Regions from separate parts of the Bacillus sp. M5A3_1b genome, predicted to be linked through region 4. Evidence: riboswitches for the same ligand, from Rfam matches in the RefSeq annotation. Region 4 holds a riboswitch; each other region holds the start of a gene.
The links. A riboswitch is a leader RNA that binds a small molecule or an ion and turns the genes downstream of it on or off. The one in region 4 is predicted to bind S-adenosylmethionine.

Region 1 (7,473 bases), on a different contig from region 4:
CATTATACTCAGTTCTTGTCCATCAGCCTTTATGTCCATATCCTGCATCACCGTTACATACTCTTCATTTTTTAAGTTCTCATACGCCTTATTAAAAATATCTTTTGCGGCTAAATCCTTCTCTTTCTTTACTGATGCCGTTTTGGGTTCACCCGTCTTCGATACTTTATCACTACTACACCCTACCCCTAAACCAATTGTAAGTAATAAACTAGAAGCTACTATAATTTTCTTCATAAAAATCCCCCTTTACCAAATAATACCACTTTTTCATCTGTTAAATCTATATGATTTCCAATGTCATTATTTAAATTCAGCTCTAAATAACAACATGTTTGATGAAAGGTTTAAATATGATGTAAATAAAAACAACGAAATTCGGGAGGTTATTATGAAAGCAATGATTTGCACAAAATATGGACCACCTAACGTTCTTCAGCTTCAAAATATAGAGAAACCTACACCTAAAAAGAACGAAGTATTAATTAAAATTCACGCAACAAGTGTATCGACTGGAGATTGTAGAATACGCGGTTTTAATAGTCCCCTCTTATTTTGGATTCCTATGCGGATCATATTAGGTTTCAGAAAACCGAGAAAACCTATACTTGGCGTAGAGTTATCCGGTGAAATCGAAGAAATAGGAACAGATGTAACCCAATTTAAAAAAGGAGATTCTATCTTTGCATTAACAGAACTAAACCTCGGTGGTTATGCCGAGTACACATGCGTACATGAAAGTGGATTAATAACATTAAAACCTACCAATGTGACGTATGAAGAAGCGGCAGTTATTCCTTTTGGTGGAACTTCAGCATTACATTTCCTGAGAAAGGGTTGTATAAAAAAAGGGCAACAAGTGCTCATATATGGTGCCTCAGGATCGGTAGGAACAGCTGCTGTACAACTTGCTAAATATTTCGGTGCAACCGTTACGGGTGTTTGTAGTAATTCAAATTTTGAACTCGTTCAATCTTTAGGAGCTGATAAAGTAATTGATTATACGAAAGAAGATTTTACTAAGAGGCGCGAGCGCTACGATATTATATTTGATGCAGTTGGAAAGTATAAAAAATCCCTTTGTACAAATGCATTAACACCCAATGGAAAATATGTATCTGTTAATGGAATGATGGCAAAGGTAAGTAAAGAGGATATGATTCTACTAAAAGAACTAACTGAAACAGAACATTTAAAACCTGTTATTGATAAAACTTACCGATTAGAAGAAATTGCTGAAGCTCATATGTATGTGGAAAAGGGACATAAGAAAGGTAACGTTTCTATTACCTTAAAATAAAATATATTCAGAAAATAACATTGACAATTCTTTTTGTAAGATTTACTATTAGTACCATATTAAAAAACTACATACACATACTCTTATCAAGAGTGGCGGAGGGACTGGCCCGATGATGCCCGGCAACCGAGCTTATGACGTATAAGCTAAGGTGCTAATTCCTGCAAAACGAGTTTTCGTTTTGGAAGATAAGAGAGGAACCTATTTTATCTATTCGGCACCTCTCTTATTTTTGAGAGGTGCTTTTTATTTTGGAACGTATATGAAGGGGGAACTATAGATGAGAAAAGTATTATTGAGCATTGTAAGTGGAGCGGTATTATTGTTAGGTGCATGTGGTGCTAATTCTGATAAAGAGGTAAAAGCATTAGATGAGAAAAAGATTACTGTCGGTGTAACAGGTGGACCACATGAACAAATTTTTGAAAAGGTAAAAGAAGTGGCAGCGAAAGACGGACTCGAGATTGATGTAAAAGTATTTAATGATTATGTAGCACCGAACGTATCTTTAGATGAAAAAAGCCTCGATGTAAATAGCTATCAAACGAAATCATATTTAGACGTATTTAAAGCGGAACGTAATATGAAATTAACTGAAGTATTTTCAACAGTAACATTCCCTATGGGCGTATATTCTAAAGACATAAAAGATGTAAAAGACTTAAAAGAGGGCGACGCAATCGCTGTACCAAATGATCCAACGAATGAACTTCGAGCTTTAAAGCTATTTGAAAAAGCAGGCGTTTTAAAAGTGGATCCAAAGGCTACAGAAAAAGCGACTGCGAAAGATGTAATTGAAAATCCAAAAAATTTAAAGATTGTTGAATTAGAGGCATCTCAATTACCGACACAACTAAGTGAAGTGAAAGCAGCTGCAATTAATACAAACTTTGCATTAGGTGCAAAATTAAGCCCTGCGAAAGATTCTATTTTCCGTGAAGGAAAAGATTCACCATATGTAAACTGGGTCGTTGTTCGTACTGAAAATAAAGATGATGCTGTTGTAAATAAATTAAAGAAAGCTTATCAATCTAAAGAAGTAAAAGAATTTATCGAGAAAAAATTTGATGGTTCAGTTTTACCATCTTGGTAGGAGCTGACGATAATGATTGAATTAAAAAATGTATCCAAAGTATTTACAACAAAAAAAGGGAATGTAGAAGCTCTTAAACCTACTTCCCTTCAAGTAAAAAAGGGCGAAGTATTTGGAATCATTGGATATAGTGGCGCTGGTAAAAGTACATTAATTCGATGTGTAAATTTATTAGAAAAACCAACGACAGGAAATATCATTGTAAACGGCCAAGACTTAACAACTTTATCAGCAAAAGAACTAGCAAAATCGAGACAAAAAATCGGAATGATTTTTCAAGGATTCAACTTACTTAAAACTGTGACAGTTTATGAAAATATCGCATTACCGTTACGTCTATCTGGTCTTCCCAAAAATGAAATTGAAAAAAGGGTAGAAAAGTATTTACGTATTGTCGATCTTTTTAACCGAAAAGATGCATATCCGAGCGAACTTTCTGGCGGCCAGAAGCAACGTGTTGCCATTGCACGTGCACTATCACATGAACCGGAAGTGTTATTAAGCGACGAAGCAACGAGTGCTTTGGATCCAGAAACAACTGAATCTATTCTCGACCTATTATTAAAGATTAATGAAGAAATCGGGATCACAATTTTATTAATTACACATGAAATGAATGTTATCCAGCGTATATGTGACCGAGTTGCTGTTATGGAACATGGAGCAGTAGTTGAAAGCGGGACTGTGAAGGATATCTTCACAAACCCACAGCATACAACAACAAAGAAATTCGTAAACAGTGCATTTGCAGCTAAAATTCCAGAAGAAGTACAAAAAGAACTTCAAAGAACCGGAGAAATCGTAACACTTTCATTTATAGGAACCTCTTCTGGCGAACCAGCGTTAGCTATCGCTACAAAACGCTTTCAAGTGTATCCGAATATTTTATCCGGTAATATTACGCAGTTAAAACATGAAGCATACGGGAAACTGATTATTCATATGCAAGGTGAAAAAACTGAAGTAGACCGCGCTTTATCATTTTTACAAGAGCAAGGGATCATCGTAGAAGGAGGTAGAACAGACTATGAGAAACAAATCCTTTTTGGATGAATGGGGTAAAGTCATATGGGAAGCAACCATTCAAACATTTCAAATGACATCTATTTCACTATTTATCTCTATCCTTATTGCATTACCACTTGGCGTTACACTTGTTTTAACGCGACCTGGTGGACAGCATGAAAATAAAATTATTTATCCTATTCTTAATACCGTTATTAATATAATTCGCTCTCTTCCATTTATCATTCTATTATTCTTCATTTTACCTTTTACAAAGTTTCTAATGGGAACCTCCATTGGTGTGCAAGGTGTTATCGTACCACTTGTCGTATTCACAGCTCCTTATATTGCACGATTAATGGAGACAGCTTTATTAGAAGTAGATCGTGGTGTTATTGAAGCTTACCAAGCGATGGGCATTTCTACTATAAAAATCATTTGGCACGTTATGGTGAAAGAAGCTCGTCCCTCCCTTGTACTTGGATTAACAATTGCAACGATTGGTTTAATCGGTGCAACAGCAATGGCTGGACTTGTAGGTGCTGGCGGTCTTGGTGATTTAGCATATCGATTCGGACATTTACGCTACGAACCGGAAGTAATGTATGCAACTGTCTTTATTTTAATTATCCTCGTTCAAGGGCTACAATCTTTAGGGAACGGTGTTGCACGAAGATTGAAGAAAGATTAAAAAAGAAGGTATCTCACTAGGGTGAGATACCTTCTTTTTACCTTTTAAATCCACCTTCAGAATGAATAACTTGTCCAGTAATCCATTCTGCTTCTTCACTTACTAAAAACTTAATGAGTCTTGCCGCGTCCCTCGGCTCACCAATTCTACCAAAAGGAAACATCGGCTTTAATCCTTGCTTTATCTCTTCAGTCATCCAGCCTGTACTAGTTGGACCTGGATTAATTGCATTCACTGTTATACCTAGGTGGGCGACTTCAGCTGACAACGAACTCGTAAGGGCATCAATAGCTCCCTTCGTTGTTGCATACGCTAGCTCTCCAACCATAGGCCCTTGAAATTGTCCCGACGTCATATTCACAATTCTACCACCAGATTTCTTATCAAATCCTCGGGCAAATTGACTACTTAACAATGTAGTTGCACGAACATTTACTATGTAGTGCTTATCTAATTCTTCAGCAGTCAAATTAGAGAAGTCATTATTTTTAGAATACGCTGCATTATTAATTAATATATGAGGGTAACCTAGTTGTTCAGTAACTTTATTTATAAGCTCTTTCGGTGCATCATTCTGAGTTAAATCTAACTCCATACTCGATACTTTCACACCGTTTTTTAGTAACTCTTCTTTTAATTGTATTTGTTCACTTTGATCAACGCCCCAAGGCATTTCTTTATCGTACGCTGTCCAATACGTAAAAAATATATCATATCCTGCTCCAGCTAATTCTTTACAAATCGCTGCGCCTATACCATCTAGACGACTTACACCTGTAACAACTGCTATTTTATTTTTTAATTGATTCATCATATACTCCTCCAATTTAAAGGACGCATACTTTATATAAGAGATATGAATTTCCCTACACATTATCCTTACAAAAGGGATGTACAAGCCAAATATGCAGTCCTTGAATGATTTACAGATAACTAAATAAACCCTCACTTATGAGAGAAAAATTTATCTATCTAAATTTCGAATCATCACAAGTTCATCCACATATCGAGTCTTTATCCCCTCTCCATATATCTCCAAATTTTATTTTAGCATTAAAGATTTAATATTTCAAAAATAAAATAACCACTCCTATTTATAAAGTATCCTGTACTATAAACCATAGTTAATAACTAATTTAAGTTTAAGTGTATACATTTACCATTACCTGTTCGTTGTATAAGTGTAGGGAGGAAAAATGATGGGAAAAGAAAATATATTGACCTCCTATCTTATCAATTTAGGAGAGGAAGTGTTCAAACTACTATTAGCGAAAGGAGCTATAAAGGAAGATGCAGAAGACATCATCCAAAATACTTTCTATAAAGTATACACATTGCTAGATGACTTAACCGAGAGTAACATTCGTCCGTGGTTTTTTAGAGTCGCATTAAATGAATACATTGATTTAAAACGAAGAAAAGAACAGCAAAATATCTACTTAACTGAAGAAATTTATTCAAAACTTCAATATACAGACCGAGAATTGGATGCAGTTTTAAATAAAGATGAGATTTTCTATTTATTAAAAGATATAAAACTAGAATACAAAGAAGCCTTCTTTTTAAAATATTACTACGCTTTTACATACGAAGAAATCGCTCTAATACTAGATATTCAAGTAAACAGCGTCAAACAAAAGTTACAGCGTGCACGTAAAGCAATTCACTCAAAAATAGGAGGAACACCTTAATGGATACTTCTTTAAAAGATGCATTAAAAAAGGCTAAAAGAAAACAGTTACTTAAAATCATCATTACCTCTATTATCGTTGTCATGGTGCTTATCCCTATCATTTATAAAGTTGGCAATTACTTTGCAGCGAAAAGCTCTACAAAGCTTCACGAACGACTCTTTTTACATAATGCAATTGCAGAGCCCAATGTCCATATTGATTCTCAAGTTACGAGTAATTCCTCTATGTTTGGTGGCAATATCGTATCTAATCGTTCTAAAAACATTAACGGTTACTTAGTGCGATGGAATACACTGACAAGCTCTTACGACTGGTTTCGTTCTAACATCGATTACAACGAGTTAATACCAGGTTCTTATTGGTCTAGTTCTAGTACCGAGTCTTACAATTATGATAAACAAACGAAAAATAAAGTTGCTACATTTTATAATCCAGCCATCAAGAAATATCATGATGGCGTCAAAAATGAATTAAGTGCAGTTTCAACAATGGATAACTATGTAGCAGAAGTTGCTATCTCTTTCGATAAAGCTTATACATTAAAAGAAATTCAAAAGAAACTACCAGATAACTTAAATATCGTATGGCTATATATGGTCTCACCTATTAAAGATGAAAGCAGAGGTCCTTCCGGTATGCCAGTTTACGGATTTAATCCAGAAAAATCCCCTGAAGAAGCATACAAAAGGTTCTTTGATTCACTTAAACAATTCGATGACGATGGATATGACGAAGATATCCAAAAGTTTTTAAAATCAAACAAGGACAAACCATTCGATCAAGTGAAAATTTTAGGTGTTATGCTAACTGGGAGAACGGAAAACTTTAAGGCATTAGAAAACCAAGACTTTATTCGAGGTGCTTCTGTAGGGGTGACTGCACAAGTTATTCCTTATATAAAGCCAGAGAAGTAATCCGGAATGCCCATATGAACTTAAAGAGCATACATGAACCTGTTTACTACGGGAGCTAGCCGCTACAATAGATAGCTCCTATCCCTGATTTATTGCTTAATTTTCAAAAATAAACTTCACAATATTGTATGTGCAATTTTATAAATAAAAAATCATAAATTTGTTCACATTATATCCATTGTGATTTTTTTCACAATGGATATATAATAAACGTGTAAATACAATATTGGAGGGATTTCAATGGTTATCAATTTTTTAAGAACTGATAAACGTGCTACTTTCATATTATTACTTTTACGGCTTTATATAGGATATACATGGCTCGCTGCTGGGATAGGCAAAGTCTTCGGACAATCTTTTGACGCAAGTGGTTTTCTAAAGGGCGCTATTGCTCAAGCATCAGGTGACCACCCTGCAGTACAAAGTTGGTGGGCAGACTTCCTTCAACACTTTGTTCTTCCAAACGCAGACCTATTTAGCTTTTTAGTTCAATGGGGAGAAATTTTAGTAGGTCTAGGTTTAATTTTAGGCGGATTAACAAAAACTGCTGCATTCTTTGGAATTATAATGAATCTTTCATTTTTACTAAGTGGAACTGTTAGTGTAAACCCAAATCTGCTTATTTTAACTATGTTCATTTTAGTTGCAGGTCATAACGCTGGACGTATTGGATTAGATGGCTATGTTTTCCCTAAACTTTTCCGTAAAAACAACCATGAAACATATAAATTAAGTAAAACTGCGTAGTAACAGTTTACTTTTAAAATATAAATAAG
Region 2 (7,473 bases), on a different contig from region 4:
TCAGCGAAGTCAGGGCCCCAGCCATCAATACCGATTTCATAGTCACCACTTAATAGTAGTTTCAGCTGTTGTTTACGTGGTTGTGGTTTTAATGTCACTGTTAATCCATCTAGGTTCTTTTCTAGTTCACCTTTTAAATATTCACCAGTTTTTTTAGCTAAAGCATTATCACTTGTTAATAGTTCGATTGTTACTTTGTCAGTACCAAGTTCTTGTTTCGCTTTTTTCCAGTTTTCTTTCGCTGTTTTCACATCATCTTTGACTAGGTTTCCGTTTTCTTTACGGAAGTCGTTACCTTCTGGACTCTTTGCGAATTTCGCAGGAACCATTCCTTCAGCTGGAATAGCACCGTTATTTAAAATTGTTTCTACGTATGCTTTTTTATTCATTGCTCCGTTAATAGCAAGGCGTGCATGTTGATTTTTTAATGTTTCATTTTTTTGATTTAGTCGTAAGAATTGAATGCCAACTTCAGCGCGGTCTTTGAAGTTTGGATCGCTCTTATATTTATCAACAAACTCCGCAGTTAAAGCAACGCGATCAATTTGTCCTGAATCGTATAAGTTAACTTCTGTAGATTTATCTTTAACAACATTGAAGTTGATTTCTTCTAATTTTACAGTTTTAGCATCCCAATAGTTAGGATTCTTCTTCAATTGGAAGCTTTGCTCATGTTTCCAGTTATCTAATGTGAAAGCACCGTTGTAAATTAAATGATTTGTTTCTAAACCGTATTTATCGCCTTGAGACTTTAAGTAATCTTCATTAATTGGTAAGAATGTTGAGAATGTCGTTAAGCTTAAGAAGTAGGGAACAGGACGGTCTAGTTGTACTTCTAAAGTTTTGTCATCAACAGCTTTAATACCTAATTGATCAACCGGTAATTGTTTTTGGTTTATTTGTTTCGCATTCTTTATATCGAAGAATAAGAATGCATATTCAGCTGCTGTATCAGGATTTACGGCACGTTGCCAAGCGAAGATGAAGTCCTTTGCTGTAACAGGAGTACCGTTTGACCATTTCGAATCACGCAGGTGGAATGTATATTTTGTTTTATCGGGACTAACGTCAACCGACTCAGCAACACCAGGAATTGGTTTATTATCTTCTCCCATTGCATATAATCCTTCAAAAACATTGCGCATTACGTTCATGGATTCCCCATCCGTTGCTTTTGCAACATCCATTGTTGGAATTTCTGAAGCGAATGATAAGTTAATTGCCTGTTTATCATTTGCTTTCGCTCCGTTTGCATGATCTTTATTTCCCCCGCAAGCAGTTAGTAATAGACTTGCCCCTAAAACAGATGCAACAACAGGTACAACTTTTTTCTTCATTGTTCGTTCCTCCCTGAATGTGTTGTTCGTAACGTCATAATGTCCACGTTTTGAAGTGTATCTATAGAAGAAGAGAAAACCTATTATAAATATGTGCATGTAGGTAATCAGGTGTTCTATATGTATATACATGTTGAACTATAATCTATCGTTATATGTTTCAACGTAGTAGACGTTATATTTTGATGGTGAAATATTTCGTTTCTTTGATTATTTAGAATATTGACACTGAAAAGAACTATATGTCAATAATAAAATCGGATTATTATTTTTTAAAAATAATATATTAAAAAAGCGGATTTTCTCCTATTGAGAAATCCGCTTTTAATACATTTTTCCAATAAAACAATTGGTATGGGTAGGAAAACTTCAATTCAGGTTGCCTTTTATTTTTTAATTTGTGCCCATTTGAAGTTTAATTGACCTGCAAAGTCTACTTGCACAATTCCTTTCACGTAAGAACGTTCTAAATAAGATTCGCCTTTTTGGTAAAGAGGAGCGATAACAGAGTCTTTAAATAATATTTTCTCGGATGCTAGTAATGCTTCCCAGCGAGCTTTTTCATCACCGGCTAAAGTTGTTTTCACTTTTGCTATTGTTTCATCGAACTCCTTATTAGAGTAATGATCTAAGTTGTAAGGGTTATTCGTTGTAAATAGCTCAAGGAATGTAATTGGATCTGCAAAGTCAGGGCTCCAGCCGTCAATTCCAATTTCGTAGTCACCTTTTAATAAAAGTGAAACTTGTTGTTTACGTGGTTGCGGCTTTATATTTACTGTTAAGCCATCTAAATTCTTTTCTAATTGTCCTTTTAAGAACTCACCAGTTTTCTTTTCAAGGTCACCGTCACTTATTAATAGTTCTAATGTTATTTTTTCAGACCCAAGTTCTTGTTTTGCCTTTTTCCATAATTCTTGAGCAGATTTTGTATCAACCTTTGTTAAATCGCCGTTTGCAGCACGGAAGTCTGTTCCGTCAGGTCCTTTTGCAAAGTTTTTCGGCACGAGACTAGAGGTTGGTGTAGAGCCGTCATTTAATAACGTATTTACAAAGGATTTTCGATCAATTGTTTGATCGATTGCTTGGCGTGCAGAAACGTTTTGAAGTACTTTGTTTTGTTGATTCATACGTAGAAACTGTACCCCTACGTTTGGCCGTTCTTTAAAGTTAGCATCCTTTTTATATTTATCAACGAAGTCAGATGTTAGTTTGATACGATCTAATTGTTTTGACTCGAATAAATTTACTTCTGTAGATTTTTCTTTTACGACGTTAAAATTGATTTCTTCCAGTTTGACAGTATCTTTATCCCAATAGGTAGGGTTTTTCTTAAATTTAAAGCTTTGCTCATGCTTCCAATCGCTTAGTGTAAAAGCTCCGTTGTACAAAATTGTATTGTCTTCTAACGCATACTTATCACCTTGTGCTTTAAAGAATTCCTCGTTAATTGGTAGAAATGTTGGGAACGCTGTTAAGCTTATAAAGTACGGAACAGGACGTTCTAATTCTACCTCAAACGTATGGTCATCAATTGCTTTTACACCAAGTTGATCGGCTGGAAGTTCTTTGTTGTTAATTTTTGTTGCATTTTTAATATCAAAGAATAGAAATGCATATTCAGAGGCTGTTGCTGGATCAACAGCTCTTTGCCAAGCGAAGACAAAATCTTTCGCTGTGACAGGAGTGCCGTTTGACCATTTTGAATCTCGCAGGTGGAATGTGTATTTCGTTTTATCGCCACTTACTTCATGAGATTTCGCAACGCCAGGGACAGGTTTGTTACCTTCACCAAGATTATACAAACCTTCAAATACGTTTCTCATTACTTGACCAGAATCAGTATCCGTAGCACGAGCTGTATCCATTGTTCGTATTTCAGTAGGTGAAGATAAGTTTAAAACCTGTTTACTAGGCGCCTCGTCTTTTGCATTTGCTCCGCTTGCTTCGTTTTTATAACTACCGCAACCAGTTAATAAAATACTTACTCCTACAACTGATGCAATACCGGGTACAAACTTCTTTTTCATTTGATTTTCCTCCTAAATAATTAAGTTTGGATGATGATGAGGGAAATGAAAAATAAAAAATCCCTCTTTTCATATTGAGAAAGAGGGATTTTTACGTACAAGTTATGCACCCGTATATAAACGAAGTCCCTCATTCTATCTTTCAAGCACAATGCTTGCAGGAAGTGGCACAGTATTCAAAATGAACCTGTTGCCGAGGTTTCAAAGGGCCAGTCCCTCCACCTCTCTTGATACAATGAGTAAACGAATAAATTTTATTAATTTTTGTGTTTCTTTGATAATTCAAAATCTTACACCTTGGATAACGAAGTGTCAACCAATTGAAATATAGTTTAAATTTTCAGTTTTATTTAACGAGAAAAACCACTGCATATGGCAGTGGTTTTTCTACTAGAAGTTAAAGTTATCTGGATCTGGACCAACGCGACGATCTTCATTTAGAGCTTGAATTGCTTTCATGTCATCAGCACTTAATTCAAAATCGAATATATTTGCATTTTCAATAATGCGATGTTCTTTAATAGATTTAGGGATTGTTACAACTTCATTTTGTAAATCCCAGCGTAAAATAATTTGTGCAGTTGATTTATTATATTTTGTCGCAATGTCTTGTAATGTGGAGTTATCCAATAGTTGTCCCTGCATTAATGGTGACCAAGCTTCAAGCTGGATGTTATGTTCTTTACAGAAAGCGTGTAATTCTTCTTGTGCTAAACGTGGGTGGTATTCCACTTGATTGACCATTGGCTTAATTTCAGCGATTTCAAATACGTCTTGTAAGTGGTGAATGTGGAAATTACTCACACCGATAGCACGAACACGGCCATCTTTATAAAGTTTTTCTAACGCTTTCCATGATTCAGTATATTTCCCTTTTACAGGCCAATGTACTAAATATAAATCTAAATATTCTAGACCTAATTTTTCTAATGTAGTTTCAAATGCTTGAAGTGTTGTTTCATATCCTTGATCGCTATTCCATACTTTTGATGTAATAAATAATTCTTCACGTGGAACACCTGCTTCACGGATCGCTTGTCCAACGCCTTCTTCGTTTTGATAGATTGCTGCAGTATCGATGCTGCGGTAGCCATTTTTTATTGCTGATTTTACAGACTCAATTACTTCTGAACCATCTTCTACTTTAAAAACACCTAAACCGAACCAAGGCATTTTTACACCGTTATGTAATGTAGTATAGTCTTTTAAACTTGTTAAACTCATATTATTTCCCCCTAGCTTTTTTGTTTGTTGCTTCTACTGCTTTTTGAATTGCCTCTGAAAAATTATATTCATATAAAGCTTTGAGACCTTCAGCTGTGGAACCACCTGGTGTTGTTACTTGTTCGCGGAGGTTAGTTGGATCTTGCGTTTGTTCAAGCATAGAAGCAGAGCCAGAAATCATTTGAATGACAAGGTGTTTGGCAGTTGCTTCATCGACTCCATAACTTTTTGTTGCTTCAATCAAGCTTTCAGCAAAGTAATAAAGGAAAGCTGGTGCACTTCCAGTAACTGCAGTAAGCTGATGAACTTCTTCCTCAGTACAAAGTTGTGAAGTACCAATGCCTCTTAAAAGGAGTTGCAAGGTTTCTTGATGCATCTCGTTTACTGATTGTCCCGTTGTATATAAGGAGATAGACTTGCCAATTTCAGCAGCTGTATTTGGCATAATCCAAGCAACAGGCGTGTCCTTAGGGAGTCTAGCTTCTAAATAAGATGGACCAATGCCAGCAGCTACCGTTACGACAAGTTGATTCGATAGTAACGGAGATAGCTCCGCTAATAATTCTTCATGTGCAGAAGGCGGCATTGCTAAAACAATCGTATCAACAGATGTAACATGCTGCTTCCAATCTGTTGTGATAGACACATTATATCGCGCTCGTAATTGTTCTAGCTTTTCTACGTTGCTGCGGTTAGAAACGATAATTTTTTCGATGTATTCTTTGCTTGTTTTAAGTAATCCGGAAAATATAGCTTCTGCCATACGACCAGCACCAATAAATAGAATTCGATGTTTAGTTAGCATATCCTTTATTCCTTTCTAGTGGAGATATGTTATAAAAAACGATACCATCTTTAAGAGAATTTTGTAAAAAGAAAAGACTTACCGTAGATGGAATGGATAACGAGAAGGAGTAAATTTATAGTAAAGGAAAGAGCTATTACTTATACTGGTGATAGGGAATTTATTATACATCTGGGGAGAGATGATCATGGTCAGAAGTCCGCTTTTTTTATTTATTTCTAGTATTATTTGCGTATTGGTTGGATTTTATATTCAATCGAGTTATATTGAAATTTTCGCATCGGTTATGGGGATTATTAATGTTTGGTTATTAGCGAGGGAAAAGGTATCTAACTTTTTGTTTGGCATGATTACGGTTGCGGTATTTCTGTATATTTTCATTACGCAAGGTTTATATGCAATGGCAGTATTGGCAGCCTTTCAATTTATATTTAATGTATATGGTTGGTATTATTGGATTGCACGTAGTGGGGGAGAAGAGGTAAAAGCAACAGTTCGTTTAGGTGTAAAAGGGTGGACTATTTATATAATCTTTATGTTAGTTGCTTGGATTGGTTGGGGCTATTATCAAATCCGTTATTTAGAATCAACTAGTCCATATTTAGATGCTTTAAATGCTGTACTAGGATTAGTAGCTCAATTTATGCTAAGTCGAAAAATTTTAGAAAACTGGTATTTATGGATTTTGTATAACGTGGTTAGCATTGTGATTTATATTTCCACAGGTTTATACGTCATGCTAATATTAGCTGTTATTAATCTCTTTATATGTGTAGCTGGTTTACTAGAGTGGAAGAACAACTATAAAGTGAAACTTTAATCAGTGGGGGTTTTCTTCATCCCCCACTGATTATTAGCCTTCACCAATCGGACTTTTATGGGCAGTTGATCCTCCACCTAAATTCTTTGCTTTCGCTGAATTTTGAGGTGGGGGTCTTACTGCCCGTTAAAGCGGGATAAAAGACAGGGACATGTAAATAATTATATTTAGAAAACAATTGAAAGAGAAAAACCCCTGAAGCACATATGCTTCAGGGGTTTATTAATAGATTATAAGTTTATGCTTTTGTCATACCTAACAATACAGCGCCGCCGATAATTAAAACACTACCTAGTGCAATAAAGATCAATTGACGTTTTGTTTTCTTTTCACCTAAAAAGACAATCGCACCGAATGTTGAGATAACGATTCCAGTTTGAGATAATGGGAAGCTTGTTGCTACTCCGACACGTGGTAATGAAAGAAGTAGGAATAAGTTTCCAGTTCCCCATAGTAAACCAGATAAAGCATTACGGATTGCATATTTGTTAAATGGTTTATGTTTAGATGTCAGTACAACTGCACCAACAAACATACCAACTGCTTGTGGTAAAATAGCAGACCAACCATCGATGTTATACCAACGAATAATAATTACATATACAAGGTAACCGAAAGTAGAAACAATTAAAGTAAGAAGTCCTTTTTTCAATTGTCCTGGTGGCTGCGCATTTTCTTTGTCATCTAGTGATGTGAATACAACACCAACTACGATTAATAGGATTGCAATCGTTCCCAGAACAATCGTTGTTGTAGTAGTCCACTCACGGAAAGCGATAACCCCAAAGATAGAAGTTGCAACAAGTTGCATACCAGTAGAAATCGTTACAGTAGTTGAAACACCTAGTTTTTCAACTGTTTTTAATTGGTTTACTTGTCCTAAAGCCCAGAATAAACCTGAAATAAAACCAACAATTAAGATTGTCATTGTTAAAGCTGGTTGAGTAAATACATACATAATTGTTGCGAAGAATAGAGCACCGATTGTCATACCTACCGTTTGGCTATATGCACCACCGCCCATTTTTACGCTTACTAATAAGATGTTTCCCCATGCAATTGCAGGAAGAAGCGCTAATAAAATGTCCATTACAAGACTCCCTTCGGTTTTCTATACCAATATAATTACATATCGTTCTAACGATCGGTAATGCACCACTACTAGAGTAGAAGATTACCGATCGCTAAAACAGGATGAAGAATTCACGATATAAATGCGTTTTCATTTCTTCATTTTTTGAAACACCTCCATATAATAAC
Region 3 (7,473 bases), on a different contig from region 4:
TTTTGATAATGAAGACGTATTAGAGCTATTACAACAATTTAAAGAGTATGGCGTGAATATGGCATACAAAGGCATAAAAATTGCTGATTTACAAAATATTGAGTCGTACTTCGCAGGAAAAACTGTCGTTTTAACAGGGAAATTAGAAGTTATGGGACGTAGTGAAGCGAAGAAAAAGATTGAGGCATTAGGTGGAAAAGTAACAGGAAGTGTTAGTAAAAGTACGGATTTAGTTGTTGCAGGTGAAGCAGCAGGTTCGAAATTAGCACAAGCAGAGAAGCATAATGTTGAGGTTTGGAATGAAGAGAGGTTCTTACAAGAGCTAAATAAGTAAGAGGTGCAAACTTACCATGAAAAAAATAGCATTAGCGGTATTAAGCCTTGGCCTACTCGTAAGTGGGTGTAGTGCAGGTGCCGATAAAGATGAAAAAGTGGTTGAGAAATCGGGGAAAGCAAAAGAGCAAGCAATCGTTCCGAAGTACGCTATTTCGGATGAATACTATAAGGCGACTATTCCATTTCAAGCAGGAGCTGCACGTGGTTTAGTTGTACAAGGAGTAAGTAATCGTCTTGATATAGATGAATTTGAAACAGGATTAATGCGTATTGCGAAAGAATCCTTTAGTACGAAAGATCATTTCTTTAAAGGTGGAAGTACTCTAGATACTCAAAATGTGCAGATGCTTGTTAAAAGAAAGCGTACAGATGCTGAACAAAAGGAACTAGAGGACAAATTAAAAAAAGATGCAGTTAAATTTCCAAACATTGGGTTAAACCCAGCGTTAGGTGGAGGATCTGAATCATTAGAGGAAAAGAATAAAAAAAATCCAATATATATTTCAAATATTTTAGAGCATGATTATTATGTGAAAAAAGGTGAATCAGATGAGCGCCAAGGCATTGTAATTGGTTTAGCGATGAACTCGGTTCATTATTACGAGGAAGAGCATGGTTATCCGCGTGAGGCTAAAATTGAGCAAGAAAAAATGGTAGCTGAAGGGAAAAAAATGGCGCAAGAAGTCTTGAAATTTATGCATCAAAAACAGCCTGAAACAAAAAACCTTCCGATAACATTTGCAATTTATCGTCAGGCTCCAAAGGCTTCACTCGTGCCAGGTAACTTTGTTTCTTATGCGAATGTTGAAAAAGGCAGTGAAACGGTTGAGGATTGGAAACAAATTAATGAGAAATATTATTTGTTCCCATCTGAACAAGCGAAAACAGATAATAAACGTGAAGATCTGGCAAGAGTATCGAACTTTAAATCAAAACTAAGCGATTATTTCCAAGGCGACTACACAGCTGTTATCGGTACTGGTATGTATAGAGATGATGAATTAAGAGAAATAAAGCTTGATATTCCTGTCCAGTTTAATGGGAAAGCAGAAATAATTGGTTTTACACAATATGTAGCTGGGCTTGTTATGGAATACTTCCCGAATTATATGAAAGTACAAGTAACGATTAAATCTGTAGAACGTCCAGAAGCGATTATTATACGTGAAGCGAAGCAAGATGAACCATTTGTGAAAATTTTAGATTAAATAGGAGGGCTGTTCCTTTATGGAACGGCTTTTTTTCTTGAGGAATTTTGTTATAATTTAAAATGTTATAAATAATGGGGGGGTAAGGGGTAAAGCACATGGGCGAATTAAGTTTTCAAGTCATTATTTTATTAATTGCATTCGGCTTTTTAGCAGCTTTTATTGATTCAGTTGTTGGCGGTGGAGGATTAATTTCGCTTCCAGCACTTATGTTTGTTGGTTTACCACCAGCTTCGGCAATTGCAACGAATAAATTAGCTGCAACGATGGGGACGTTTACGAGTGCAGTTTATTTTATTCGATCAGGAAAGGTCGATCTTAAAATTGTAGGAAAGTTAATCCCGTTAACTGTTATAGGAGCGGTCGCAGGCGCTTTAGTAGTAAAGTTTATTCCGCCGGATATTTTACGTCCGTTAGTGCTTGTGATGTTGGTGTTTATTGCCATTTATATTATTGCAAAAAAGGATTGGGGAAGTGTATCTACCTATAAGAAGATGACGAAAAGAAAAACATTAATATTTTTCTTTGTTATTTTAATGATAGGGTTTTACGATGGATTTTTTGGACCAGGGACAGGATCCTTTTTAATTTTTGCATTTTTATTAGTTGGTTTGGATTTTATTCAAGCGGCAGCATCTGGAAAACTTTTGAACTTTGTTAGTAATATCGTATCTTTAATTACTTTTTTATTTTTAGACGTAATTCATTTTGAATACGGTATTATTATGGGATTGTCGATGATTTTTGGCGCTTATTTTGGATCGAAGTTTGCAGTTCAAAAAGGTGTTGGATATGTAAGAACTTTATTTTTGTTAGTAACTATTTTATTGATTGGAAAAAACATTTTGGAATATACTCATATTTTGTAGAGTTATACGTATGTATAACTCTATTTTTTTATTATATTTTAAAAATTAATTAATTTTTAAAATATAAGTCTAGGAATATTTGAATAAATCTAAATTATCGTGTAGAATAATGTTGTAAAATGTAAACGTTTTTCTAAGGGGAGGCTAAAAAGAATGGTAGTAGCATACAAACATGAGCCATTTACAGATTTTTCAGTGGAGGCTAACAAATTAGCGTTTGAAGAAGGTTTAAAGAAAGTAGAATCTTATCTTGGACAAGACTATCCATTAATTATTGGGGGAGAAAAAATCACTACAGAAGACAAAATTGTTTCTGTAAACCCTGCAAATAAAGAGGAACTTGTTGGTCGCGTTTCAAAAGCAAGCCGTGAGTTAGCTGAAAAAGCAATGCAAGTAGCGGATGAAACATTCCAAACTTGGAGAAAATCAAAGCCAGAAATGCGTGCAGACATTTTATTCCGTGCTGCAGCAATCGTTCGTCGCAGAAAGCATGAATTCTCTGCTATTCTTGTAAAAGAAGCAGGTAAACCATGGAATGAGGCAGATGCTGATACAGCAGAAGCAATCGACTTTATGGAATATTATGGTCGTCAAATGTTAAAATTAAAAGACGGAATTCCAGTAGAAAGCCGTCCAATTGAATATAATCGTTTCTCTTACATTCCATTAGGAGTAGGTGTTATCATTTCTCCTTGGAACTTCCCATTCGCAATTATGGCAGGTATGACAACAGCTGCTTTAGTTTCTGGTAACACAGTATTACTAAAACCAGCTAGTACAACTCCTGTAGTAGCAGCGAAATTCATGGAAGTATTAGAAGAAGCTGGCTTACCAGCTGGCGTAGTAAACTTCGTTCCAGGTAATGGTTCTGAAGTTGGTGACTACTTAGTAGATCACCCTCGTACACGTTTCGTGAGCTTCACTGGATCTCGTGATGTAGGTATCCGTATTTATGAGCGTGCAGCGAAAGTAAACCCAGGCCAAATTTGGTTAAAACGCGTTATCGCTGAAATGGGTGGTAAAGATACAATCGTTGTTGATAAAGAAGCAGATCTTGAATTAGCAGCTAAATCTATCGTAGCATCAGCATTCGGATTCTCAGGACAAAAATGTTCTGCATGTTCTCGTGCAGTAATCCATGAAGATGTATACGACCACGTATTAAATCGTGCTGTTGAATTAACGAAAGAATTAACAGTTGCTAACCCAGCTGTATTAGGTACAAACATGGGTCCTGTTAATGACCAAGCTGCATTCGATAAAGTAATGAGCTATGTTGCAATTGGTAAAGAAGAAGGTAGAATCTTAACAGGTGGCGAAGGAGACGATTCTAAAGGCTGGTTCATCCAACCAACAATCGTTGCTGACGTTGCAGAAGATGCTCGCTTAATGAAAGAAGAAATCTTCGGACCAGTAGTAGCATTCTGTAAAGCAAAAGACTTTGATCATGCACTTGCAATTGCAAACAATACAGAATACGGTTTAACAGGTGCTGTTGTTACTAACAACCGTGACCATATTGAAAAAGCACGTGAAGAATTCCACGTGGGTAACTTATACTTCAACCGTGGATGTACTGGTGCAATCGTAGGTTACCAACCATTCGGTGGCTTTAACATGTCTGGTACGGACTCTAAAGCTGGTGGCCCTGACTACTTAGCACTTCACATGCAAGCAAAAACTACTTCTGAAACTTTATAAGAAATAGTAGAAGAGATCTTCGCAGTCTGCGAAGATCTCTTTTTTTTTTTTTTTGAAAAAGTTTCTATATATGGATTAAGATAGATATAAGTAGAAAAACTAATAATGTAATAAGGTTTACTTCAGTAAATAAGGTATACTATATTTGTTGAATAGATTCTCTTTAAAGACAAGAAAAGTAGGTGAACAAAGTGGGAAAATATCAATTGGATTACAAAAGTCAGGTAGCCGTGGCAAAGTTTCATGAAAAACAGACGCCTGCCAAATTTGATAAAAAGCAGCAAATTGAAAAATTGCGTGCGGAGTATTTGAAAAAGAAGCAAAAATAAACAGATAAATAATATGTTACGTTTTTGATAGGAGAAACCAGTTCTAAGTACCATATATTACTATTCGGTACTTAGAACTAGCTAAATCCTATTAATATCGGGATAAACATGTAAATAGAAACAAAATAACGAGAAAAGTTGACTTATTAGTCATATTTTTTAGTATTCATTTTAAGGATTTCCTGTATAATACAATTTGAAAGAAAATCTATGGTTTGACAAGAAACACTCTTTTCGGTTTTGCTCACTGAAGGGAGTGTTTTTTTGTAGCCAAAAACTCCTCTGTACTCATTACAGTTGCATATACTCCATTTAAACTAGCCAAAATTGTGTTATGAATATAAACGGCTGGTATAGTAGCATTCTTAAAGGAAAGATCTTTTGTAGCACAAGCATCATGTATAACGGTACATGGAAAGCCGAAATCAAAAGCAGCCCTTACGGTAGCATCAATACACATATGAGTCATCATCCCACATATGACGACGTGCTCAATGTCTAAACGTTGTAATTGTTCTAGAAGATCAGTTTCGCGAAAACTATTTGGATAATGTTTGAGTATAACAGTTTCTTCTCTAAGTGGACGTACGCTTTCATGGATATGTACACCTTCTGTATTGGGTAGGAAAAAAGTAGCGTCATCTTTAATTGCTACATGTTGGATATGAAAAATAGGTTCGTTTTTCGTTCTAAAGAATTGTAGTAGCTGACTAGCGTATTCGCTTGCTTCTACTGGATTACGCAACTCCATCTTTCCATGTGGAAAATAATCATTTTGAATATCAACGAGTAAAAGAGCTGTTTTCATATATTTATCTTCCTCCGATTTCATATTCAAATAATGGTATTCAATTTATCCGACATTAACGGGCAGTAAAACTCCCACCTCAAAATTCGGCTGGAGCAAAGAAGTTAGGTGGGAGATCAACTGTCCGTAAATGTCCGATTGGTGAGGGCTGATAATCAGTGGGGGATGAACAAAACCCCCCCACTGATTATAGTTTCACTTTATAGAGAGGATTCTCCTTTTAAAAAATATGAAGGAAAAGAATTTTACATAACTTTAAAAATCACTATTGTAGTGTGATTTTTTCATTTGAAAATTTTAATAGAATAATAATTAATATTTTTCTAAAAAATGTATTGACTCTTATTATTCTGAGTTCTATAATGAGAATTAATTAAACGACAATTAAATCGATACATTCTTATCCAGAGAGGTGGAGGGACTGGCCCTACGATACCTCAGCAACGGGTTTTTTAATACCGTGCTAACTCCAGCAAGCCTATAAAAGGCTTGGAAGATGAGAAGATGTGACCGAGTACATATAAGTGCTCTCCTTCTTATCTTTATGGTTGATAAGAAGGAGAGCACTTTTTATTTTACCTCGAAAGCTCTACTTCAAGTTTTTACAGCATATAGGAGGGAAGAAAATGATTTCTTTTAACAACGTAAGTAAAGTATATGAATCAGGTGGGCAATCTGTTCATGCGGTGGAAGACGTAACATTATCAGTTGAGAAGGGCGAAATTTTTGGCATTATCGGTTTTAGTGGTGCTGGAAAGAGTACGTTGTTACGCTTAGTAAATATGTTAGAGAGACCGACGGCAGGAACGATTTCAATAGATGATAAAGATATTACATTACTATCGACGAAAGAATTACGGAAGCTAAGACAAAGAATCGGGATGATTTTTCAAAGTTTTAATTTATTTAATTCAAGAACAGTGTTTGGGAATATTGCTTATCCATTAAAATTAGCGAAAGTACCAAAGAATGAGATAAAAGAAAGAGTAAATAAACTGCTGAAGTTTGTAGGGTTAGAAGATAAAGCAAACTATTATCCAGAGCAACTATCAGGCGGTCAAAAGCAACGTGTTGGTATTGCAAGAGCACTTGCAACATCACCGGATATCCTTATATGTGATGAGGCAACATCAGCTTTAGATCCAGAAACAACGACAGAGATATTAAACTTATTAAAGAAAGTAAATCGAGAATATAATGTAACAATTCTTCTTATTACACATGAAATGCACGTTGTGAAAGAAATTTGTCACCGTGTAGCTGTAATGGAGAAGGGAAAGGTTATTGAAGAAGGAAAACTGTTTGATGTTTTCACACAACCAAAAACAAAGACGACTCAAAACTTTGTACGCTCCATTATTAATGATCATTTACCGGAAAGTGTTCTAGGGAAAATTCAAAATGGTGGACAGATTTATCGCTTAACATTTACTGGGGAAGAGACAGGGCAGCCGGTACTATCATATATCGCGAAAAACTATAACGTCGATGTAAACGTACTGTACGGAAATATTATTGAACTTCAAAATGTGCTATTTGGAAATCTACTTGTAGAACTGCAAGGTGAGCAGAAAGAAATTCAAAAAGCATTACAACATCTAAGACTGCAAGTGCAGCTGAAGGAGGTAGAAGCTCATGCGAGTTGATTGGAGTATATTTTGGCCCCGCATAGTAGATGCGACGGGGGATACCCTCTTAATGGTAATTGTAACCCTTATATTCGCTACAATTCTTGGTATACCTCTAGGTTTACTTTTATATGTAACGAGAAAAGGGAACTTTTTAGAAAATAAATGGGTCTTTTCTATTCTTAATATCATTATTAATACAATTCGTCCGGTTCCATTCATCATCTTCTTAGTAGCTTTAAGCCCACTAACAAGAAGTGTTATCGGAACGACGATTGGAACAGCGGCAGCAATCTTTCCAATGACGTTAGTTGCGTCAATTGGTATTGCTAGAATGGTTGAAACAAATCTTGTTTCAGTTCCAAAGGGAGTCATTGAAGCAGCTCAAGCGATGGGTGCTTCACCATTTAGAATTGTTTTTGAAATTCTTGTACCAGAAGCGTTAGCGCCATTAATTTTAGGTGTTACGTTTATGACAGTTGGTTTAATTGAATTTTCTGCAGTTGCTGGGCTTGTCGGTGGTGGCGGTCTTGGTGACTTAGCGATGACATATGGTTATCAACGTTTTGATACATCAGTTATGTTCGTAACGGT
Region 4 (7,473 bases):
TACAAGAAAAGGATCTTTTATATTTTTTAAATCAAAATAACGACGTAGCTTTCCACTTGAAATACTATAGTACGGAATGCCTTCCTTTTCTATAATCGTTTTCTCAATCCCTTGATGAGAACCAATATACGAGATATCCCAATTCTGTTCTTGTAAATGTGGAATGATGGCTAAATTAGGTGTTACATGCCCTGCCGAACCGCCACCTGTAAAGACTATTTTCTTCATACGTCTCCCCCTTCTACACTATAATACACTAAAATATCTTGCCTCAGGGTGAGAAAATACCATAGCCGTTACAGACGCTTCTGGCTCCATCATAAATCCTTCTGTTAATGAAATACCTATTTCTTCTGGATGAATAAGGCGAAATAACTTTTCTTGATCCGCAAGTTCTGGACATGCTGGATAACCGAAAGACACTCGTATCCCTCTATATTTCGTACGGAAACGTTCTTCCATCGTCAGTTCTAGTGAATCTGGAATACCCCAGCGATCACGAATGAGCATATGTGTTTTTTCAGCAAGACCTTCTGCTAGTTCAAGCGCTAACGATTGGATCGCATGGCTGCGTAAATAATCACCCTTCGCCTTCCACTCTTCAGCAATGTTCCGAACGCCTTCCCCAACCGTAACAGATAGGAAAGCAACATAGTCCATCTCATCTCCAACTGGTCGTAAATAATCACCTAAAGTACGATATGGTGCTTTTCCTTGTCTTGGGAATGTAAAACGCTCTATAACACGCGTATGATCTTCTGGATCATATATTACAATGTTTTGTCCATCACTTTGCGCTGGGAAAAATTGATACACCGCTTTCGGTTTTAACCAAGATTGTCCTTCCTGCAATAATTCATCTATTAAATCATTTAATTCGTGTGCTCTCTTATCTCCCTCTCGCAAAAGCTTCTTCACATTTCCTTTTAATCCAAGGTGATGTCCAAGTAGCATTTGTCTATTTAAAAATGGAGCGAGATGAAGGGCTGGAATATCACGTAATACAATTCGTTTTGTTGAATCAGGTATCATAACCTCTGCCTTCGCTAATGGCTCAATTACTGCTGGAATTTCTACTTTCTTCTCCTCTTTTTTTACGATATGAAGATGACGCTCTTTTTTATCTTGTTTCATCTTCTCACGCTCTTCTTCCTTTTGAAGCTTATTAATAATATCAAGACCAGTCATCGCATCACTCGCATAACATACGAGCCCTTTATATGATGGTGAAATACGATTTTCTGTAAATTTTCTCGTTAACGCTGCCCCGCCTACAACGATTGGAACATCAATATTTGCAGCTTTTAAATCTTCAGCAGTCGTTACCATTTGTTGCGCTGATTTTACTAATAAACCAGAAAGACCAATAATGTCAGGCTTCTTTTCTTGTACTTCTTGAACAATTCGATCCGAACGAACATTGATTCCTAAATTAATAATCTCATATCCGTTATTCGATAAAATAATTTCAACGAGGTTTTTCCCAATATCATGTACGTCACCTTTAACAGTTGCTAATAATACTTTCCCCTTTTTCGCACTCTCGCTAGATTCCATATGTGGCTCTAAATAGCTTACGGCAGCTTTCATACTTTCAGCACTTTGCAATACTTCGGCAACGATAAGCTCATTATTATTAAATAATCGTCCCACCTCATCCATTCCTGTCATAAGTGGGCCATTAATAATATCCAAAGGTTTTCTTCCTTCTGTAAGTGCACGGCTTAAATCTTCTTGTAGTCCTTGTTTCGTACCTTCTACAATGTAATTTGCCAGCCTTTCATCAAGAGTTAATGTTTCTTGGGTAACGACATCTTTCTTTTTTGCCGCGCGATAAAAATTTGTAAATTCTTCTAACGTCTCTTGCGTCGTTTCAAAAAGTAGTGCATCAGCAAGACGTTTTTCTTCCTCTGGAATTGACGCATACCGTTCTAATTTTTCCGTATTCACAATTGCGTAATCTAATCCTGCTTTCGTTGCATGATATAAAAAGACGGAATTTAATACTTCTCGGCCAGCTGGTGGTAAACCAAAAGATATGTTACTTACACCTAAAATCGTTAAACATTCTGGTAAGGCTTCTTTAATAAGACGAATTCCTTCTATCGTCGCTGCCGCCGAGCCGATATATTCTTCATCACCTGTCCCTACAGGAAATACAAGTGCATCAAAAATAATATCTGACGGGCGTATACCATATTTCGTCGTCAATAACTCATAACTTCTTTTTGCGATTTCGAGTTTTCGTTCTGCACTAACCGCCATACCATCTTCATCAATTGTTCCTACAACAATAGCAGCACCATATTTTTGAAGAAGCGGCGTCACTTTTTTAAATCGTTCTTCTCCATCTTCTAAATTAATTGAATTAATAACAGCTTTTCCTTGTATATAAGTAAGAGCTCGCTCCATCACATTTTCATCTGTTGAATCAATCATAATTGGTACTTTTAACACTTTCGTAACTTCTGCCAAGAAGTTTTCCATATCTTCTATTTCATCGCGATCAGGATCTGCCATACAAATATCAATAATATGAGCATTTTTCTTCACTTGCGCTCTTGCGACTTCAGCAGCCTCTTCAAATTTCCCTTCTGCTACTAATCGTTTAAATTTACGTGACCCAATAACGTTTGTTCTTTCACCAACAAATAATGGTCTCATAGAGTCATCATATTGAAGTGCCTCTAATCCACTAACCCCGTGTCCAGCTCTTTCGTGGTGTTCACGCGGCTTAAGAGAGGCTAACGCGGATTTCATTGCTTTTATATGTTCTGGTGTTGTGCCACAACAACCACCGATAATATTAACCCATCCTTCTTCAGCAAATCGCTTCACTTTTTCAGCGAGAGAAGATGGCGATTCATGATAATGTCCATCTTCATCAGGAAGACCTGCATTTGGATAACAAGAAATGTAACACTCCGACAACTCAGATAGTGAACGAATATGGTCTCTCATAAACTCCGGACCGGTCGCACAGTTTAACCCAACAGATAATGGCTTCATATGTTCTACTGATAAGTAAAAAGCCTCAATTGTTTGCCCGGCCAGAGTCGTTCCCATCGGTTCAATCGTTCCTGAAATCATAATAGGTACAATTTTATTTAGCTCATCAAAAGCTGCTTGAATTCCAATATAAGCAGCCTTCACGTTACGCATATCTTGACTCGTCTCAACGAGTAATACATCTACGTCGCCATTCAATAAGCCTCTAGCCTGCCGTGTATAGGCTTCAATTAATTCTTCAAACGTCACACCACCTGTAACACTAATCGCTTTCGTTGTTGGTCCCATTGCTCCCGCAACATATACTTCCTTCCCGCTTTCTTTGACCGCTTGCTTCGCTAAACGCGCTGCCGTCTCATTTAATTCCTCATCTAAATGAGACAACTCATAATCACTTAATACAATATTTGTCGCCCCAAATGTATTTGTTTCAATAATATCTGCTCCAGCTTCAATATAAGCTTTATGAATCTTTAAAATGACATCAGGCCTTGTTTCTACTAAATATTCATTACAGCCTTCGTACTCTTCTCCTCCGAAATCTTCCGCAGTTAAGTCCTCTTGCTGGATCATTGTTCCCATTGCACCATCTAATATTAAGATGTTATTTTGTAATTTTTCTTCTATACATTTCATCAATTAATACCTTCTTTCACTTCTTGCTTTTCTCTCACATATTTAACAAGATGTTCTGTAATTTCATATTTTAGAAATGGTGTAATAAGATAAATGCCGTTAAAATACTTCATCGCCGCATCGATTAATTCTTGTGAAATGAGAATTCCTTCCTCAATTGCTGCCTCTTTCGTTTCATGTCCATCCATTCTCTCCCTTATTTCTTCAGGTAGTGTAATACCCGGTACCTCAAAATGAAGGAAATCTGCATTCCTTTTACTTATTAATGGCATAATCCCAATAAAAATAGGTTGTTCCAAATGCTTTGTCGCTTCATACACTTCTTCAATTAACGCGATATCATAAATTGGCTGCGTTAAGAAATATTCCGCTCCAGCATCTATTTTCCGTTCCATTCGCTTAACCGCTGCTTTTAAATGTCTTACATGCGGATTAAACGCACCTCCCACTGAAAACCTTGTTGCTGGACCAATTGATTTCCCTAAAATCGAGCGCCCGTCGTTCATTTCTTTAATCATTTTAATGAGCTCAATAGAGGACAAATCATATACAGAAGTGGCACCTGGAAAATCACCAACGCGTGCTGGATCCCCAGTTAAAGCTAACACTTCTTCCATACCTAACGCTGATAGGCCTAGTAAATGAGATTGTAGTCCGATGACGTTATGGTCTCTACACGTTAAGTGCGTCAATACCGGAATATCGTGCTTCGTTAATAATGCCCCCATTGCCATATTCGAGATGCGAGGCGATGCTAATGAATTATCTGCTAGAGTAATAGCATCTGCCCCAGCTCTTTTCAATGCTCTTGCGCCTTCAAAAAATCGCTGCGTATCTAACGTTTTCGGTGGATCTAATTCCACTACTACTGTCGTTTGTTTTTTTGCTTTCTCTGCTAAAGTGACATGAGCTTTCGAACGTTTCTCATGTGTATGAACTACTTTCGGTCTTTGAATCGTATCCTTTTCTATTACAGGTGTAACATTTGCAATTGCACGTTTCATACTTTCAATATGTTCTGGAGTCGTGCCACAACAACCACCCAATAATCGGATACCTTGCTCAATAAATTTCGGTGTCATCGCTTCGAAATAAGCCGGACTTCCCTCATATACGTAGCGTCCCTCCACATAATTCGGGAGACCTGCATTTGGATATGCTGACAAGTAGCCATTTTGCGGAATCGATATCATTTTAAAAGCTTCCGTCATGTGAAGTGGCCCTAGTTGACAGTTCAATCCAACAACATTTGCACCGTAATCTAAAAGCTGTTTTAATATTTCATTTACATCATTTCCATTTTGAGTTGTACCTGCCTCATGCAATGCTAATTGAGCTACAATTGGAATATTCGTTTGTTTTCGTAACACCTGAACAGCATGAAGTAATTCAAACTCATCATAAAAAGTTTCTAATAGCAGTCCATCAACCTGTTCTTCTAGTAATGCACTTGCCTGTTCCAGTAACATAAATTCTCTTTCCATATCAGTTGTCGTAACAGCTCCGATATGTTTCATACCACCAATTGTTCCTAAAATTGCATTTCTGTCTGTAACAGATGCTTTCGCCAGTTTTACTGCGGCTCTATTAATTTCAGTAACTTGATTTTCTAAACCATACATACGTAATTTCGCTTCATTTGCTCCGTACGTATTTGTTTGAATCACATCAGCCCCAGCAGCTACATATTGCTTATGAATCGATATAATTAAATCTGGATCAGATATATTCAATTCTTCAAAACTACTTTGCAAACCATGTGAATGTAATAACGTCCCAACCGCACCATCACCTATTACAATTCCTTTTGATAATAAATCTAGTAATTTCACAAATCTCCCTCATTTCTATCAATATAAAAACCCCCTCTTCACTTTGAAGAGGGGGACATAATTGTTCCTCCTCTTATTATGCAAAACATTCGTTTTGCAGGTATTAGCACCGTTTCAAACATTTCGTTTGAAGGTTGCTGGGTTTCACAGGGCCTTTCCCTCCACCGCTCTCAATAAGAGTTTGTCTTTATTATTTTATTTATGTAGCTAAAAGGAAATACGTTCCCCTTTTAACAATGTTTGTTAATTTTTTAATAAATTTAGCATGCACAAATGCAAAAGTCAATGACACTTGCGGAAAAATAAAAATTATTTAAAATAAAGTTGCAATTCAATTATCTTTTGTTGTAAAGTTAAAAACATAATAAAATTTCATACGAACATTCTTATCTAGAGAGGTAGAGGGACTGGCCCTTTGACGCCTCAGCAACCATTAACATTTGTTAATAAGGTGCTAATTCCAGCAAATTGTGAAAGATTTGACAGATGAGAAGAAGACTCTATTCAAACCGAAAGCCTTCTTCTTTAGAAGGCTTTTTTTATTTTCCCCCGCTATTTGAGGGCAGTAAGATTCCCAACTCAAAATTCAGCTGGAACAAAGAAGTTAGGTGGGAATCAACTGCCCGTAAAAGCTCGATTGGTGAGGGCTGATAATCAGTGGGGATGAATCCCTCACTGATTAAAGTTTCACTTTACATTCACTTAATTGTTAATTTAAAAAGGAGGAATTTTCACATGTCAACTATTGAAACAAAACTAGCACAAATCGGAAACCGGAGCGAAACTACAACAGGAACTGTTAACCCACCTGTTTATTTTTCAACTGCTTATCGTCATGACGGAATTGGTAACTCTACTGGCTTTGACTATTCACGAACTGGCAATCCAACTCGTGGTCTTTTAGAGCAGGCAATCGCAGACTTAGAATATGGTGAACAAGGTTATGCCTGTAGTTCAGGGATGGCAGCTGTTCTCCTCGTCCTCTCCCTATTCCGTTCTGGAGACGAACTTATTGTATCTGAAGATTTATACGGGGGCACTTATCGATTATTTTCTGAGCACGAAAAAAAGTGGAATGTTCGATGTAGATACGTAAATACACAATCCATTAAACAAATTGAGCAAGCTATCACAACTGAAACGAAAGCTATTTTCATAGAAACTCCAACTAATCCGTTAATGCAAGTTACTGATATTGCCGCTGTCGCAACTGTAGCGAAAAGACACGGACTACTTCTTATTGTAGACAACACATTCTATACGCCTTATATACAGCAGCCATTAACAGAAGGTGCCGACATTGTACTTCATAGCGCAACGAAATATTTAGGAGGACATAACGATGTCCTAAGCGGACTTGTCGTTGCAAAAGGAAAGGAACTTTGTGAGGAAATCGCTCATTATCATAATGCCTCTGGTGCGGTCTTAAGTCCATTTGACTCATGGCTATTAATTCGTGGTATGAAAACGTTAGCGCTTCGCATGAGACAACATGAAGAAAATGCAAAAGCAGTTGTTGCTTATTTAAATGATGAAGACGGGGTGACAGATGTATTTTATCCTGGAAGAGGTGGCATGATCTCATTTCGTCTGAAAGATGAAACATGGATTAATCCATTCTTACAATCTTTATCCTTAATTACATTTGCTGAAAGTCTTGGTGGTGTTGAAAGTTTAATGACGTATCCAGCAACGCAAACACACGCTGATATTCCTGAAGAAATCAGAACAGCAAACGGTGTATGTAATCGTCTTCTGCGATTTTCCGTTGGCATTGAAAATAGTAACGATTTAATTCAAGACTTAAAGCAAGCCATTAAACTTGTAAAAGAAGGGGTAAGAATATGAGTTATTCTATAGATACACTCTTACTGCACAACCAATATAAACATGACTCACAAACAGGAGCTGTTAACGTTCCCATCTATAATACATCAACATTCCATCAGTTTGATGTAGATACGTTCGGAAAATATGACTATAGTCGCTCTGGTAA

Region 1: linked by a shared signal. The riboswitch ahead of ACLBWW_RS25720 (MetQ/NlpA family ABC transporter substrate-binding protein) and the one ahead of ACLBWW_RS02885 (bifunctional homocysteine S-methyltransferase/methylenetetrahydrofolate reductase) in region 4 are both predicted to bind S-adenosylmethionine.
Region 2: linked by a shared signal. The riboswitch ahead of ACLBWW_RS25620 (peptide ABC transporter substrate-binding protein) and the one ahead of ACLBWW_RS02885 (bifunctional homocysteine S-methyltransferase/methylenetetrahydrofolate reductase) in region 4 are both predicted to bind S-adenosylmethionine.
Region 3: linked by a shared signal. The riboswitch ahead of ACLBWW_RS24805 (methionine ABC transporter ATP-binding protein) and the one ahead of ACLBWW_RS02885 (bifunctional homocysteine S-methyltransferase/methylenetetrahydrofolate reductase) in region 4 are both predicted to bind S-adenosylmethionine.

Annotation. Positions count from the first base shown of each region.
Region 1 is NZ_JBKEZY010000013.1:78,315-85,787, forward strand. It holds gene ACLBWW_RS25710 (DUF6612 family protein) at 1-237, opposite strand, end outside; gene ACLBWW_RS25715 (NAD(P)-dependent alcohol dehydrogenase) at 392-1,300, shown strand; SAM riboswitch class I at 1,381-1,495, shown strand; gene ACLBWW_RS25720 (MetQ/NlpA family ABC transporter substrate-binding protein) at 1,581-2,393, shown strand; gene ACLBWW_RS25725 (methionine ABC transporter ATP-binding protein) at 2,406-3,446, shown strand; gene ACLBWW_RS25730 (methionine ABC transporter permease) at 3,421-4,089, shown strand; gene ACLBWW_RS25735 (SDR family oxidoreductase) at 4,127-4,903, opposite strand; gene ACLBWW_RS25740 (RNA polymerase sigma factor) at 5,289-5,780, shown strand; gene ACLBWW_RS25745 (sigma factor regulator N-terminal domain-containing protein) at 5,780-6,697, shown strand; gene ACLBWW_RS25750 (DoxX family membrane protein) at 6,938-7,444, shown strand.
Region 2 is NZ_JBKEZY010000013.1:54,480-61,952, reverse strand. It holds gene ACLBWW_RS25625 (peptide ABC transporter substrate-binding protein) at 1-1,337, opposite strand, end outside; gene ACLBWW_RS25620 (peptide ABC transporter substrate-binding protein) at 1,724-3,364, opposite strand; SAM riboswitch class I at 3,497-3,601, opposite strand; gene ACLBWW_RS25615 (aldo/keto reductase) at 3,755-4,588, opposite strand; gene proC (pyrroline-5-carboxylate reductase) at 4,590-5,393, opposite strand; gene pnuC (nicotinamide riboside transporter PnuC) at 5,581-6,213, shown strand; gene ACLBWW_RS25600 (GRP family sugar transporter) at 6,452-7,303, opposite strand.
Region 3 is NZ_JBKEZY010000012.1:20,643-28,115, forward strand. It holds gene ligA (NAD-dependent DNA ligase LigA) at 1-334, shown strand, start outside; gene ACLBWW_RS24780 (CamS family sex pheromone protein) at 351-1,544, shown strand; gene ACLBWW_RS24785 (TSUP family transporter) at 1,643-2,413, shown strand; gene pruA (L-glutamate gamma-semialdehyde dehydrogenase) at 2,567-4,114, shown strand; gene ACLBWW_RS24795 (hypothetical protein) at 4,306-4,443, shown strand; gene ACLBWW_RS24800 (cysteine hydrolase family protein) at 4,688-5,251, opposite strand; SAM riboswitch class I at 5,649-5,754, shown strand; gene ACLBWW_RS24805 (methionine ABC transporter ATP-binding protein) at 5,878-6,897, shown strand; gene ACLBWW_RS24810 (methionine ABC transporter permease) at 6,887-7,473, shown strand, end outside.
Region 4 is NZ_JBKEZY010000001.1:537,560-545,032, forward strand. It holds gene murG (undecaprenyldiphospho-muramoylpentapeptide beta-N-acetylglucosaminyltransferase) at 1-228, opposite strand, end outside; gene metH (methionine synthase) at 247-3,645, opposite strand; gene ACLBWW_RS02885 (bifunctional homocysteine S-methyltransferase/methylenetetrahydrofolate reductase) at 3,645-5,477, opposite strand; SAM riboswitch class I at 5,548-5,657, opposite strand; SAM riboswitch class I at 5,861-5,970, shown strand; gene metI (cystathionine gamma-synthase/O-acetylhomoserine thiolyase) at 6,213-7,325, shown strand; gene metC (cystathionine beta-lyase) at 7,322-7,473, shown strand, end outside.